Linked DNA regions of Halioglobus japonicus. The protein of the gene in region 1 interacts with the protein of each later gene in a pairwise test. Links are inferred from orthologs where the notes say so. Each region holds a gene or a part of one and is shown in the gene's direction. Other genes may lie near its edges.

Region 1 (7,473 bases):
GCCGGTCAGGTACCAGCGGTACGCTACCCGCGAGCACCGCTTCCAGCACCGCCAGGCCCTGGAATTCATGCCCGGCTGTCGACAGCACCACGTCGGCACCGCCCTGCAAGGCGCGAAAGTCTGCTTCGTTTTCGACGAAGCCGAAGCTGACCAAACGGTGCGCAAAGGCCTGTTCCACCCGGGTGAACACCGCGGGCGAATTGCGAAACTGCTGACCTGTCACGGCCAGCTCATAGTCGAGGTTTGTGGCTTCCAGTCCCTGCAGAATGGCTTCCAAATCTTCGCCGCCCTTGTCGTGTTCAAAGCGCGCACTCCAGAGCAGACGCAACGGTCGATCTGGATACTCACCCTGACGACCCGGCCATGGCAGGGAGGCATCGGACGGATAAGTGTCGAGCAGCGGCACGGGCAATACCCCTGCTTTGCCCGCCAGCCGATCTGCGACGCCAGGAGGCACTTCATCGGGCATTTTGCTTAACAGGCCTGCGACACCCGTGAGGAATGTATCGCGGTTGTAAGCGGAGTTAAACAGCAACTGGTCCGCTGCCAGCGCCGCGTACAGGCTGACCATCTGCGCCTCCAGCAGGCTGTGTTGCTGACGATCCTGAGGATAGACGAATTGATTCTCATGAAAATAGAGCAGCGAGGGTAGCCGGGCCAGGTTCGGGACCAGTCCGCGCAGCGTCGCCAGATCCACCATGGAGGTGGCGATGAGCAGATCGTAATCGGCTTCGAGGGTGGTTCGCTCGGTCAGCGACCAACTGAGGGGGTTACTGCGAACCCGCCAGCTGAAGTAGCGCGGCGGCAGTTCCAGTTCGGTCCAACGCCACCCGGGGAACATCTCCCGCAGACCGCGCTGCCAGTAACGGTGACTCTGGGCAGCGTAGGCAGAGAGCAGGAGAACCTTCACTCAGCTGGCTGCCAGCGACCCCGGATGGTTGTAGAAGCGGCGTAGCACACGCGACAGATTGAAGGCGTCTTTGGTGCCGGCCAACTCCCGTATAGAGTGCATGCCAAAAGTAGGCACACCAATATCAAGGGTGCGCACCCCTACTTCCCCGGCAGTTATCGGACCGATCGTACTACCACAGGCCATATCCGTGCGCACCACGAATGACTGTACGGGCACGCCTTCCGCTGCGGCCAGCATGCGATAAAGGCCAGTCGTCTCGCTATTGGAGGCGTAGCGCTGATTACTGTTGATCTTGATTACCGGCCCGGCGTTGAGCAGCGGCCCGTGATTTTCGTCGTGCTTGTCGGCGTAGTTGGGATGGATACCATGCGCATTGTCAGCGGAGATCATCATGGAGCGTTCGGTGAGTGCGCTATAGCCTGCCAGGTCTCCCGCCAGTCGTTTCAGTACGCTCCCCAGCATGGGGCCCTGGGCGCCAACGGCTGACAGGCTGCCGACTTCCTCGTGGTCATTGCATACCAGCAGCACGGTAGCCTGACCATCCCACTGGAGCAGCGCCTGCAGCCCGGTATAACAACTCAGCAAGTTATCCAGGCGCGCAGACGCTAGGAACTCGCCCTTGAGCCCGGTGACGGCCGCCGGCTGCGTGTCGTAGAAACACATTTCGTAATCCAGCACCTTTTCAACGCCGCATCCGGGATGTTCTACCACCAATTGTTCGCGCAGAATTTCCCTGAAGTCTGCTTTCTCATCTGCGCTTAGCTGACAGAGGATTGGCGGAATGTCTTTTTGTGGATTGACCGAACGATTTTTGTTGGCTTCGCGATCCAGGTGAATTGCCAGGCTGGGAATGGTGGCAATCGCCCGACGAAAATCGATGAGCGCAGTACGTAAGCTGCCAGCGTCACACTGAAACGATACTCTGCCCGCGAGAGACAGGTCGCGATCAAACCAGGGATTAAGCAACGCTCCGCCGTACACTTCCACACCGAGTTGCAGGTAACCGTGTCGCTGCCGCTCGGGCGCAGGCTTGACCATAAGGCAAGGGCTGTCCGTGTGTGCACCGACCATCCGCAGGCCCTCTATAGGGCCCAGTTTCTCACCGATGCCAAACGCCACGATCGAACTGCCGTTGCGCACAACATAGTAGCGGCCACCGGGTTGGATATCCCAGTCGGTATCCTCAATGAGTTGGCTAAAGCCTGCGGCTTCCAGGCGGCTGACCATCTCCGCGACGGCATGAAACGGCGTGGTAGCCCGTGCCAGAAACTGGCAGAGGTCTTCGTTGAACTGCTGCGAGTTATCCATACTGTACTCCTGATCTATTTACTGCGCTCGCGCATACGCGCGAACAGGCTGGAGGTGTCCCAGCGGCCACCGCCCATGCCCTGCACGTCGGCGTAGTAACCGTCCACAATTTGGGTAATTGGCAGTTCCAGCCCCATACGGCTCGCCTCCGCCAATACCATACCCAGATCCTTGCGCATCCAGTCCACCGCAAATCCGTGCTCATACTCACCGGCCAGCATGGTCTGGTAGCGATTTTCCATCTGCCAGGACTGAGCGGCGCCCTGAGAAATAACTTCAACCACGCCAGCAGAATCGAGACCCGCCTGCTCTGAGAACTCCAGCGCTTCAGCCAGCCCCTGTACCACACCGGCGATACAGATCTGGTTAACCATCTTCGCCAGCTGTCCACTGCCACAGGCACCGAGCAGGCGCACGCAGCGTGCGTAACACTGCAGCACGGACTCAGCCATGGCAAAGGTCTCGGCCTCACCACCCACCATGACGGTTAATACGCCGTTCTCTGCACCCCCCTGACCACCGGATACCGGGGCATCGAGAAAACCAATACCCTGTTCGGCAGCAGCGGCCGCCAATTCGCGGGCGAGCTCGGCGGAGGCCGTCGTGTGATCGACAATAACGGCTCCACTCGCCAGGCCGGCCAGCACACCTTCGTCACCGTAGATCACCGATCGCACATCGTCGTCGTTACCCACACAGACAAACACCTGGTTTGCTTCAGTCGCTGCAGCGGCCGGTGTCAGCGCCATGGCGCCGCCGTATTCATCAACCCAATCCCGGGCTTTGCTGACAGTACGATTGTAAACCGTGACCTCATGACCAGCGCGCTGCAGGTGTCCGGCCATCGGATAGCCCATGACCCCCAGGCCAATAAATGCGAGTTTCATGTATTTTCCTCTAGCTGCCCAGCCAGATGCTGAAGAGCACAATGGCCAGGGCAATGCGATAATAAACAAAAGGCCGCATTCCTACCCTGTCTAGCAGGCGCAGGAACAGCGCAATACACGCGTAAGCAGCAACCCGGACATCACGGCACCCAGCGCCATCATTGGCACGTCAAAGGGCTCGCCCAGCCCCATCAGCTCCCAGGTTTTCCGGCCACCAGCGCTAGCAATAATTGGAATAGACAACAAAAAAGAGAAACGCGCAGCGTCCTGGCGACTCATATTCAGCATGAGCGCCGCAGTTATCGTAACGCCAGAGCGCGAAACGCCGGGTACCAGTGCCATTGCCTGTGCACATCCGATAAACAGGCCGCGCCAAAATGTCAGCGGTTCATCGCCAGGCGTGCGCTCTGCGTGGTGGTCGGCAAGACCCAGCAATAATCCGAAGATCAGCGTGGTACTGGCAATGACCAACAGACTGCGCGCGTGGTCTTCAATAAATTGCTCCAGGAATATGCCTGCCAGGCCCGCAGGAATGGTGGCAAATCCCAGATACCAGACCATCCGGCTATTGACGGTGGCGCCCTGCCCGGCCATTGAACCAAACCAGTCCACGGCAAGTTCACGCAATGTCTGGCGATAGTAGTACAACACCGCGACCAGCGATCCCACATGCACGGCGACATCAAACGCCAGCCCCTGGTCGGGCCATTCAAGTACCAGCGAGGGTATAACCAGGTGCGCAGAGCTAGAGATGGGCAGAAATTCGGTCAGCCCCTGCACCAGGGCCAATACGATAGCTTGAAAAGCATCGATCACGACGGTTTGCCCTGTTCATGAATTTTTTTCCAGTTAACCTCATCGCGCACATACACGGGATGTACATCTGCCGCTTTCTGGAAAGTGCCTGACGCCAGCATTCGGCGCGCCGCAGGTATCAGGTCACGCGCCTCGGGAAGCACCTGAGCGTGAACCGCTGTTAGTACTTTCTGCACTGATTCGGGAAACTGATCGACAAAAGCGCATCCATCGCCGATTGCCACCATTTGCGCAGGCAGTTCCGCAATCGTCATCTGTTCGGGTTTTACTCCCGCTGCGGCCTGAACTTCGAACACCTCATCGCCTTCGATGCGATACAGGGCGAAATAGACTTCCTTGATTCGAGCATCGAGGCAGGACAGCACATAGCCGCCCTCCTCCACCAGCCCCTCGCGCAGCGCTGTCTGAACCTGGCAGGCCAGCGTAGAAACCGGTACTGCAGGAACACCTGCTGAAAACGCCAGCCCCTGCACTGCACTCGCAGCAATCCGCAGCCCGGTAAACGACCCTGGCCCCGAGCCATAGGCGATGGCGTCGATATCTTTGACACCATCAGGCAACAGTTCACGGAGCATGCTAAACAGGCGTTGGTTATGCTGCCGCGCCGCCAGTTCGTGGCGATGCTCAGTGTTACCATCACGCCAAAGAGCGACGGAACAGGCTTCAGTGGCCGTTTCAATGGCAAGTATGCCGTTCATGGTTTCTCGGTATGCCGCTACAAATGTTAAGCTGCGATTATCCCACAGGCACCGTCGAGTAAGAACCGTTGGCTGACGAAAACCTTTTTCCCACAAATACAATCACAGGACTATTGCTGGCTGGAGGCGCAGGACGACGCGTAGGCAACCGCGATAAAGGTACATTGCCCTGGCGCGGCCGGCCTATGGCCACCCACTGTGTCGAGCGAATGGCGCCACAGGTCAAGGAACTGTATATCAGTTGTAATCGCAGTCAGGCGTTCTACAACCAGTTCGACTGCGCACTGATTAGTGATGAGAGAGTAGATTTTCAGGGTCCGCTGGCGGGCGTAGAAGCGATGGCCGGTCACTGCAAGACCGAGTTTCTATTTCTGGCGCCTTGCGATACACCGCAACTGCCGTTGGACCTGGCCCAGCGTCTTCTAACAGCCCTGCAGCACAACCCCGGCGCAAATATCAGCTACGCGCGCACCGCACAACGTGAACACTACCTATGCGCGTTAGTGCGCGGCTCATGCCTCGCAACAGTCAGTGACTTCCTCGACACTGGCGAACGGGCTGTCAGACTATGGTACGGCCAACAGGGGGCCGTCAGCGTGGATTTCAGCGACACAGCCGAGGCCTTTATCAATATCAATACCATGACGGATGTCATGGTCACAGCTGAATAGCGGGCATAAAAAACCTGCTGTCATCGCTGACAGCAGGTTTCTCATACAAACTCGCGGCGTTTACTTCTTCTTCGCTGCTTTTTTCTTTGGCGCTGCCTTTTTCTTGGCTACTGCTTTTTTCTTAGGAGCTGCCTTTTTGACTGCGGGCTTTTTCTTCGCTGCAGCTTTTTTCTTAGGCGCCGACTTTTTCTTGGCTGCGGCCTTGGCTTTGGCAGCAGACTTCTTCTCTGCCAAACTCAATTGCTTGGCCAGTTTTTTCTCCAGGTCAGTCAGCTTTTTGGCGTCTGCCTTGGCGCGAGCTTTCACCCAACTTTCAGCAGCTTTGGCCATGGCAATGGCTTTGTCTGCTTCAGCTTTAGCTGCCAGTTCGGCTTTACGTACTTTCAATTTCTCGTCTGCCGCAACTTTGAGTGCCTTCAGGCGAGCCGCTTCGGCCGTATCAGCCAGCCGATTTTTGGCGTCAGCCATTTTTTCACGCATGGCCTTAATACGCGCACTGTTCTTGGCAGAAGCATTTTGTGCACTTTTCACAGCACGTTTGTTAGCTGCTGTGGCTTTTTTGGCTGCCTGCTTACGCGCTGCTTCCAACTTCTTACGCGCGCCTGCAAGCGACTTCTTCTCTGCATCCAAAGCCTTTTGAACTTTAGCCAGAGCTTCAGTAGCTTTCGCTACTGCGGGAGATACTGCTTGTTTTTTCGCTACTGCTTTGCGTTTTGCTGCTGTTTTCTTAGCTGCTGGACGCTTCTTAGCCGGTGCCTTTTTACGGGAAGCCGGCGCCTTTTTTGCTGTAGTTTTCTTTTTTGCCGTTGCCATTACGTTCATCTCCAGGGAAGTTATTAGGTAACGCAATTCAAAAATAGCAACAAAGTTAAAGGCTTACAACAAATGCAAACGGTTTTTCATAGGCAAAAAAAAGGAGCCGGCGGCTCCTTTTCTACTGCAAAAACCGTTTTTACGCTTCAACCAAGTTCGTCGAATACGCGATCGCGAATTTGTTCGACACTGCCCACACCTTCTATTCGGTGATAGGCAGGCGCATCGCTGCCCGTCATATCCTGATAAAAGTCGACCAGTGGACTGGTTTGTTCGTGATAAATTTCCAGGCGCTTGCGAACAGTCTCTTCCTGATCATCGTCACGCTGCACTAGTGCTTCGCCGGTCTCATCATCCTCGCCTTCAGTCTTCGGCGGATTGTGAATAACGTGATAGACGCGACCAGAGCCCGGGTGTACACGACGGCCACTCATGCGGGACACAATCTCTTCGTCGTCCACGGCAATCTCAACGACATGATCAATACTGACACCCTCTTCCACCATGGCCTGAGCCTGGGGGATCGTGCGGGGAAAACCATCAAACAGAAAACCAGAGGCACAATCGTCTTCAGCGATACGTTCTTTCACGAGACCAATAATGATGTCGTCTGACACCAGACCGCCGGCATCCATCACTTGCTTGGCTTCGATGCCCAGCGGGGTTTGAGCCTTGACCGCGGCACGGAGCATGTCGCCGGTGGAAATCTGGGGAATACCGAATTTTTCGGTAATGTATTGGGCCTGGGTGCCTTTTCCGGCGCCCGGGGCGCCCAGCAAAATCAAACGCATTGACGAGGTTCCTCGTGATAATATCGGCCGCCGTCAACAGCGGCTTGGCTAGGTTGGTAACGTGGGAGGAAAGTAACCATACACAGCGGGTTGCGCGGATACAACCCCTACCTTTCGCTAGGACCGAGCGGCCTTGGCACGCTCCCAAAGGGCGTCCAGAGCAGCCTCGTCGAGCTGGTCGAGAGACTCGCCATTCTTGCGCGCTATTTTCTCCATAGCTTGGAATCTCTGCTCGAATTTACTCGAGGCGCGGCGCAAAGTCGTTTCGGCATCCAGCTTTAGGTGACGGGCCAGATTGACGCCGGAAAACAGCACATCTCCCATCTCGGATTCAATCTCGGCAGCCTCTCCCTCACGAAGTGCAGCCCGCAATTCACCGATTTCTTCCTCCAGTTTTTCCAGCACCGGCTCCACATCCGGCCAGTCAAAGCCGACTGAGGCAGCCCGCTTCTGCAGCTTTTGTGCCCGCGGCAGTGCCGGCAGCGCTACCGGGACATCCGCCAGGATGTCATGAAGGTCACGCTCGCCACGCTCCTGCTGTTTTATGGCTTCCCAGCTGGCGTTGACCTCAGCTTC
Region 2 (6,640 bases), 730 kb from region 1 along the record:
TCGCGTTGGAAAAGTGAGCGCCAGGCCAAGAAGGCTATTCGCCGCGTTGATGCAGAATTGGTAGTGGATATTCGCATTGAAGCGGTGGCTGACAGTGGTCAGGAGATTGGCGATCTCGATCTGAAACGCAGTCACTGGGTGGCAAAGTGCTGTCAGCGTGATGGCGCCGCCCATTTGTTTGTGTCCAGTGCCCGGGTGTTCTCCGGGAAGCTCGACCGCATGTACAACGAAGACGATATTCCCGATAGCGAGGAGGGGGTGGGTCCGTTACTGGCTGCCGCTGAACAGGTCGTGCGAGAGAATTGTGACCGTCACCTTATTCTGCGGCTGGGGCCGGTCTTCGCCAGTGATGGACCCAACCTGGTGACGCAGATGCTGGGCGATATGCGCCGCGGCAAGCAGCTGGTGCTGGATAACAACCTGCGCGGTTGCCCGGTGTCTTCGGATGACGGCGCCCGGGTGGTCTCGGCGATTATCGACCAGCTCAGCAGGGGGCTGAACTGTGGGGCTTTTTCCACTACTGCAGCTCCGAGACGGCGACCTACTACGAATTCGCCGAATCCGTGCTGGCCGCGGCTACGCAGTTTAGCGACGTCAGCCCTGAGCCGGTGGAACTGCAGCAATTGTCGGAAGATGCTCCCAGTCTCAACCGCTCTCTGGAGTGCAGCAAAATCCGCAATACCTTCGCGATCAAGCAGTTGCCCTGGCGCAATACGATCGGCGATATGGTCAAGCAATACTACGAACAGCAAGCATAAGGAGTTCTCTCCATGGCCAAGGCCACCGACGACAGCCCCCAGTCCCTGGGTGTGGCTGTGCTGACAGTTTCGGACACCCGTACCGATGAAAATGACACCTCCGGACAATTTCTGGTGGAGGCATTGGGCGACGCCGGCCACGCGCTGCGGGACAAGCAGATAGTGATCGACGATATTTACCAGATTCGAGCGGTACTCTCGGCCTGGATTGCCGATGATGCGATTGAGGCGGTGCTGGTGACCGGCGGTACCGGCTTTTCAGGGCGTGATTCGACTCCGGAAGCGGTTGCGCCGCTGTTCGATAAGTCCATCGACGGATTTGGCGAAGTGTTTCGCGCCCTGTCTTATGAGGAAATCGGTTCCTCCACAGTCCAGTCTCGGGCACTCGCGGGCCTGGCCAATAACACGGTGATCTTCTGTATGCCGGGCTCCACCGGTGCCTGTCGCACTGCCTGGGGCGGCCTGATCCGCGACCAACTCGATTCGACTTACCGCCCCTGTAATTTTGTCGGTGTATTGCGCGTCAGGAGCCAGCACGCTTGAGCGGCCTGACTCCGCTGGCTGATGCGCTGGCCCAGGTAGTCAGCCAGGCACCTGTGCCGCCCGAACCTCAGTATGTCTGCGTTATGGATGCCCTGGGGCTGACCCTGGCGGAAGATGTCGCTTCGCCGATAGATGTGCCGCTCAATGACAACTCTGCCATGGACGGTTATGCCCTGCGCGCTGCTGATGCGGGACAATTATTGCCGGTCGCGCAGCGTATCGCGGCGGGTCAGGTAGGTGAACAACTTGAGCCGGGTACGGCAGCCAGAATATTTACCGGTGCTGAGATCCCTCCCGGCGCTGATGCTGTGGCCATGCAGGAAAACTGTACTGAGGAAGAAGGCCAGCTGCGTATTCATCATCCCCTCGAGGCGGGGGCCAATGTCCGCCCTCGCGGCCAGGATATTGCCCGCGGCGCAACCGTGTTGGTGCGCGGCCGCCGTCTCAGGCCGCAGGACCTTGGCCTGCTGGCCTCGGTCGGGCGTGCGCAGGTGGCGGTGTACCGGCCGCTGCGCGTGACCGTGCTGTCGACGGGCGATGAGCTGGTTGAGCCTGGGCAGGGCGAACTCGCTCCGGGTCAGCTCTACAATTCCAATCGCTATACGTTGGCGGGCCTGGTGCGTTCGCTGGGTATGGAGTTTGTCGACGGTGGCATGGTGGCGGATACCCCTGAGGCTACCGGAGATGCCCTGGAGGCTGCGGCACAGCGCGCCGATGTGGTTATCACCTCTGGCGGCGTTTCCGTTGGCGAAGAAGACCACGTGAAAGGACAGGTAGAGCGCCTTGGTGCACTGTCGCTGTGGAAACTCGCCATTAAGCCCGGCAAGCCCCTGGCCTTTGGCCGCATCGGTGACACGCCGTTTATTGGGCTGCCCGGCAACCCCACATCGGTATTTGTCACCTTTCAACTGGTGGCAAGACCTTTTCTGCAGCGTATGCAGGGCCTGGCGGAAGCGCCCGCACCCTCGCTGGTGGCGCGGGCCGACTTTGCCGTCAAGCGTGCCGGTAGCAGGCAGGATTACCTGCGGGTGATTGTCGAGCGAGACAGCACTGGCCTGGTTGCAAAGCGCCTCTCCAACCAGAGTTCAGGCGTGTTGAGTTCTGTCAGTTACAGCAATGCCCTGGCGGTCATTCCTGTGGGGACAACGGTTGCCCCTGGTGATGAGGTCGAGGTCTTGTTGTTGGATTTGTGAGGTCTGTCGAGCTGGGGCGGTCAGGAGATGCCCAGCTCGTCCCATAGCTCGTCGACCCGGTCTTTTACGGCCTGGTCCATGGCAATCGGCTCACCCCATTCGCGGTCGGTTTCTCCTGGCCACTTGTTGGTCGCATCAAAGCCCACCTTGGAGCCAAGGCCAGCCACAGGTGACGCGAAATCCAGATAGTCGATGGGGGTGTTCTCGATGAATACGCTGTCGCGCTGCGGGTCCATGCGCGTGGTCATGGCCCAGATCACGTCTTTCCAGTCGCGGGCATTCACGTCTTCATCGGTGACGATGACAAACTTGGTGTACATGAACTGGCGCAGGAATGACCACACGCCGAGCATGATCCGTTTGGCGTGGCCGGGATATTCCTTGCGCATGGTGACGACGGCCATCCGATAGGAGCAGCCCTCGGGCGGCAGGTAGAAGTCCACGATCTCGGGAAACTGCTTCTGCAGCAGCGGCACGAAGACTTCGTTCAGGGCGACGCCGAGTACGGCCGGTTCATCGGGCGGTCTGCCAGTGTAGGTACTGTGGTATATGGGATCTTCGCGGTGCGTAATCGCCTCAACGGTAAATACCGGGAAGCGCTCGACTTCGTTATAGTAGCCGGTGTGATCGCCAAAGGGGCCCTCGTCGGCCTCTTCTCCGGGTTCCAGATAGCCTTCGAGTATGTACTCTGCGCTGGCGGGTACCTGCAGGCCGTGTTCCCTGCATAGTGGTGTGAAGCACTCTGCTAGCTCGGTTTTGGAACCCCGCAGCAGGCCGGCGAAAGCGTACTCAGACACCGGGTCAGGAATAGGCGTTACCGCTCCCAGCGTCGTGGCCGGATCTGCGCCCAGGGCAATCGCCACAGGGTAGCGTTTGCCCGGGTGCTTCAATTGCCATTCGCGATAGTCCAGAGCGCCACCGCGGTGCGAGAGCCAGCGCATGATCAGCTTGTTTTTGCCGATCAACTGCATGCGGTAAATGCCGAGATTCTGGCGTTCCTTATCGGGACCGCGGGTAATCACCAGCGGCCAGGTGACCAGCGGGCCCGCATCGCCGGGCCAGCAGGTCTGGATCGGCAGTTGATACAGATCGACTTCGTCGCCCTGCTTGGCGTGATACTGGCAGGGTGGGTTGCGGACCATCTTCGGGCCCATGTTGAGGACTTTTTTGAGTACCGGGGCCTTGTCGGCCAGGTCGCGAAAGCCTTTGGGGGGTCCGGTTGGCGTAGATAGGCCAGTAGCTCCCCGATCTCGCGCAGGGCGGTGACATTCTCTCCACCCATGCCCAGTGCCACCCGCTGCTCGGTGCCGAACAGGTTGGCCAGCACCGGTGTGTCGAACCCCTTGGGATTTTCGAACAGCAGCGCCGGACCGCCGGCCCGCAGGGTGCGGTCGGCGATTTCCGTCATCTCAAGATTAGGGTCGACCTCCGCGGTAATGCGCACCAGCTCGCCGCGCTGTTCAAGCTCGGCAATAAAGTCGCGGAGGTCTTTGTATTTCATTTCTGCTCCCCGTCATTCCCGCGCAGGCGGGAATTCACTGGCCTTTTGGACAAAGAACAAGTATTCATCGGGAATTGAACCGGCTCTTTGATTAATTGTCTGGTTCGAGATGATCTATGACTGCAGAACCCCTGGATCCCTGCCTTCGCAGGGATGACATTGCCGAGGGCAACGTCACTTGCGCTTCATGGACAGGAAGAACTCGTCGTTGGTCTTGGTGTCCTTGAGCTTGTCGATCAGGAATTCCACCGCGGGCAGATCTTCCATGCCGTGCAGCAGCTTGCGCAGGATCCACATGCGCTGCAGTTCTTCATCGCCGGTCAGCAGTTCTTCGCGGCGAGTGCCGGAAGAGCGGATGTTGATTGCGGGATACACGCGCTTTTCAGCCACCTTGCGATCCAGATGCAGTTCCATGTTACCGGTGCCCTTGAACTCCTCGTAAATCACCTCGTCCATTTTGGAGCCGGTATTGATCAGGGCGGTAGCGATGATGGACAGGCTGCCGCCTTCCTCGATGTTCCGCGCGGCGCCAAAGAAGCGCTTGGGGCGTTCCAGAGCGTGGGCGTCTACACCACCGGTAAGTACCTTGCCGGACGAGGGGATAACCGTGTTGTACGCACGTGCCAGACGGGTGATGGAGTCGAGCAGGATCACAACGTCACGCTTGTGCTCCACCAGGCGCTTGGCCTTTTCGATAACCATATCCGCCACCTGCACGTGGCGCGAGGGTGGCTCATCGAAGGTCGACGCAACGACCTCGGCACCGCGGGCACCGACAGAGCGCTGCATCTCTGTCACTTCTTCGGGACGCTCGTCGATCAGCAGTACGATGATGTAGCACTCAGGGTTGTTGCTGATAATCGCCTGGGCGATGTTCTGCATCATGATGGTTTTACCGGCCTTGGGCGGTGCTACTAACAGGCCACGCTGGCCTTTACCAATCGGGGCCACCAGGTCGATGATGCGGCCGGTGAGGTCCTCGGAGCTGCCGTTGCCCTTTTCAAGAGTCAGGCGCTCATCCGGGAACAGCGGCGTCAGGTTTTCGAACAGGATCTTGTTCTTGGATTGTTCAGGTTTACTGAAGTTAACCTCGCCAACCTTGAGCAATGCGAAGTAGCGCTCGGAATCTTTCGGCGGGCGAATCTTGCCGGAAATGGTGTCGCCGGTGCGCAAGTTGAAGCGGCGGATCTGGCTCGGCGAGACATAAATGTCGTCGGGGCCAGCCAGGTAAGAGCTGTCAGCGCTGCGCAGGAAGCCGAAGCCGTCCTGGAGAATTTCCAATACACCGTCACCGTAGATATCTTCACCGCTTTTGGCGTGTCGCTTGAGAATGGCAAAGATGATGTCCTGCTTCCGTGAGCGGGCCATGTTTTCAATGCCCATCTCCTTGGCAATATCGATGAGTTCCTGGGTGGGTTTGTTCTTCAGATCAGTAAGATTCATAAATGCGATGCAATAGAGGCGTGAAAGGAAAAAGAATTAGATACATGCGCGCGGCTGCTGCCGGCCGGGTGAAGCTAAAAAGTTGAGTAGCAGAGTTTTTATTGCTGCACAGAAGTGTGCGACAGACCAAAATGTAGCACGGGTCGGTAAGGGCGTCTATAGCTATTTTAGATCGTTTTTTAGCCGATGGCGTATTCGCTCTGACCGACGATAAGCGGGTCCATATGGAGCAAATCGTCACGCTTTTCCGGGTATTCCAGTGAGCTCAGAAAGTGTTGCAGGCAGGCGATGCGGGCGCGTTTTTTGTCTGAGGATTTCACAATCGTCCAGGGCGCGTGGGCCGTATCGGTATAAAAAAACATATCTTCTTTTGCCTGGGTATAGTCATCCCAGCGGCTTTGGGCCGCCTCGTCGATAGGAGACAGCTTCCACTGCTTCAGCGGATCCTGGCGACGTTTATTGAACCGCGCTTGCTGCTCTTCCTGGCCAACGGTCAGCCAGAACTTGAACAGGTGGATGTCGCTGCGAACCATCATGAGTTCCAGTGCAGGCGCCTGCAGCATAAATTCCTGATACTGCTCCTGAGTGCAAAAATCCATTACCCGCTCGACCCCGGCGCGGTTGTACCAGCTGCGATCAAACAGCGCGATATGACCGTTGCTGGGAAAGTGGCGGATGTAGCGCTGGAAATACCACTGGCCCTGTTCCTCGGGGGTGGGCTTGTTCAGGGCGACCACGTGGGTGTGACGCGGATTGAGATGCTCGACAAAGCGCTTGATGGTGCCACCTTTGCCGGCGGCATCGCGGCCCTCAAACAGGATAACGATTTTCTGCTCTGTGGCGATGGCCCAGCGCTGCGCCTTGAGCAATTCGATCTGCAGCAACTGGAGATGCGATTCGTAGGCCTTCTTGCGGAGTCGGTCAGCGTAGGGGTGCTGGTCGCTGGCAAAGTGGGCGATGATGTCTTTGCTGCTGAGCATCTGCTCAGCGAGGCCGGGGTGCAGCGCGTCGCGCGCTATGGCCTGGGGATTGATCGCACGGCGCGCGGGTCTGGATGAAGGCGCCGTGCGAGAGGTCATCCCGGGCTATACCACTTCCTGGATGAACTCGGTGAGCTGTGACTTGGACAGGGCACCCACTTTGGTGGCTTCAGCGTTACCGCCTTTGAAGACGATCAGCGTGGGGATGCCGCGGATGCCGAA

Evidence for each region.
Region 2: the proteins of mobA (region 1) and BST95_RS06450 interact in binary tests that used the Escherichia coli proteins (3 or more experiments, as listed by UniProt). The link is inferred for Halioglobus japonicus from one-to-one orthologs.

Annotation. Positions count from the first base shown.
Region 1 is NZ_CP019450.1:2,073,566-2,081,038, reverse strand. Bases 3,704-6,491 are described here. They hold mobA (molybdenum cofactor guanylyltransferase MobA), read left to right. Parts: upstream 3,704-4,690; coding sequence 4,691-5,293; downstream 5,294-6,491. Other genes in these bases: adk (adenylate kinase), read right to left, coding at 6,253-6,491; BST95_RS09765 (hypothetical protein), read right to left, coding at 5,354-6,106; tsaB (tRNA (adenosine(37)-N6)-threonylcarbamoyltransferase complex dimerization subunit type 1 TsaB), read right to left, coding at 3,921-4,622. In the rest of the region: BST95_RS09795 (tRNA-queuosine alpha-mannosyltransferase domain-containing protein), read right to left, coding at 1-910; BST95_RS09790 (M18 family aminopeptidase), read right to left, coding at 911-2,221; BST95_RS09785 (NAD(P)-dependent oxidoreductase), read right to left, coding at 2,236-3,108; more of adk, read right to left, coding at 6,492-6,897; mazG (nucleoside triphosphate pyrophosphohydrolase), read right to left, coding at 7,015-7,473. UniProt on the Escherichia coli protein: Transfers a GMP moiety from GTP to Mo-molybdopterin (Mo-MPT) cofactor (Moco or molybdenum cofactor) to form Mo-molybdopterin guanine dinucleotide (Mo-MGD) cofactor.
Region 2 is NZ_CP019450.1:1,348,635-1,355,274, forward strand. Bases 445-3,395 are described here. They hold BST95_RS06450 (molybdopterin molybdotransferase MoeA), read left to right. Parts: upstream 445-1,297; coding sequence 1,298-2,494; downstream 2,495-3,395. Other genes in these bases: moaB (molybdenum cofactor biosynthesis protein B), read left to right, coding at 771-1,301. Also shown: transcription termination factor Rho, read right to left, coding at 4,170-5,438; ppk2 (polyphosphate kinase 2), read right to left, coding at 5,618-6,517; thioredoxin TrxA, read right to left, coding at 6,524-6,640. UniProt on the Escherichia coli protein: Catalyzes the insertion of molybdate into adenylated molybdopterin with the concomitant release of AMP.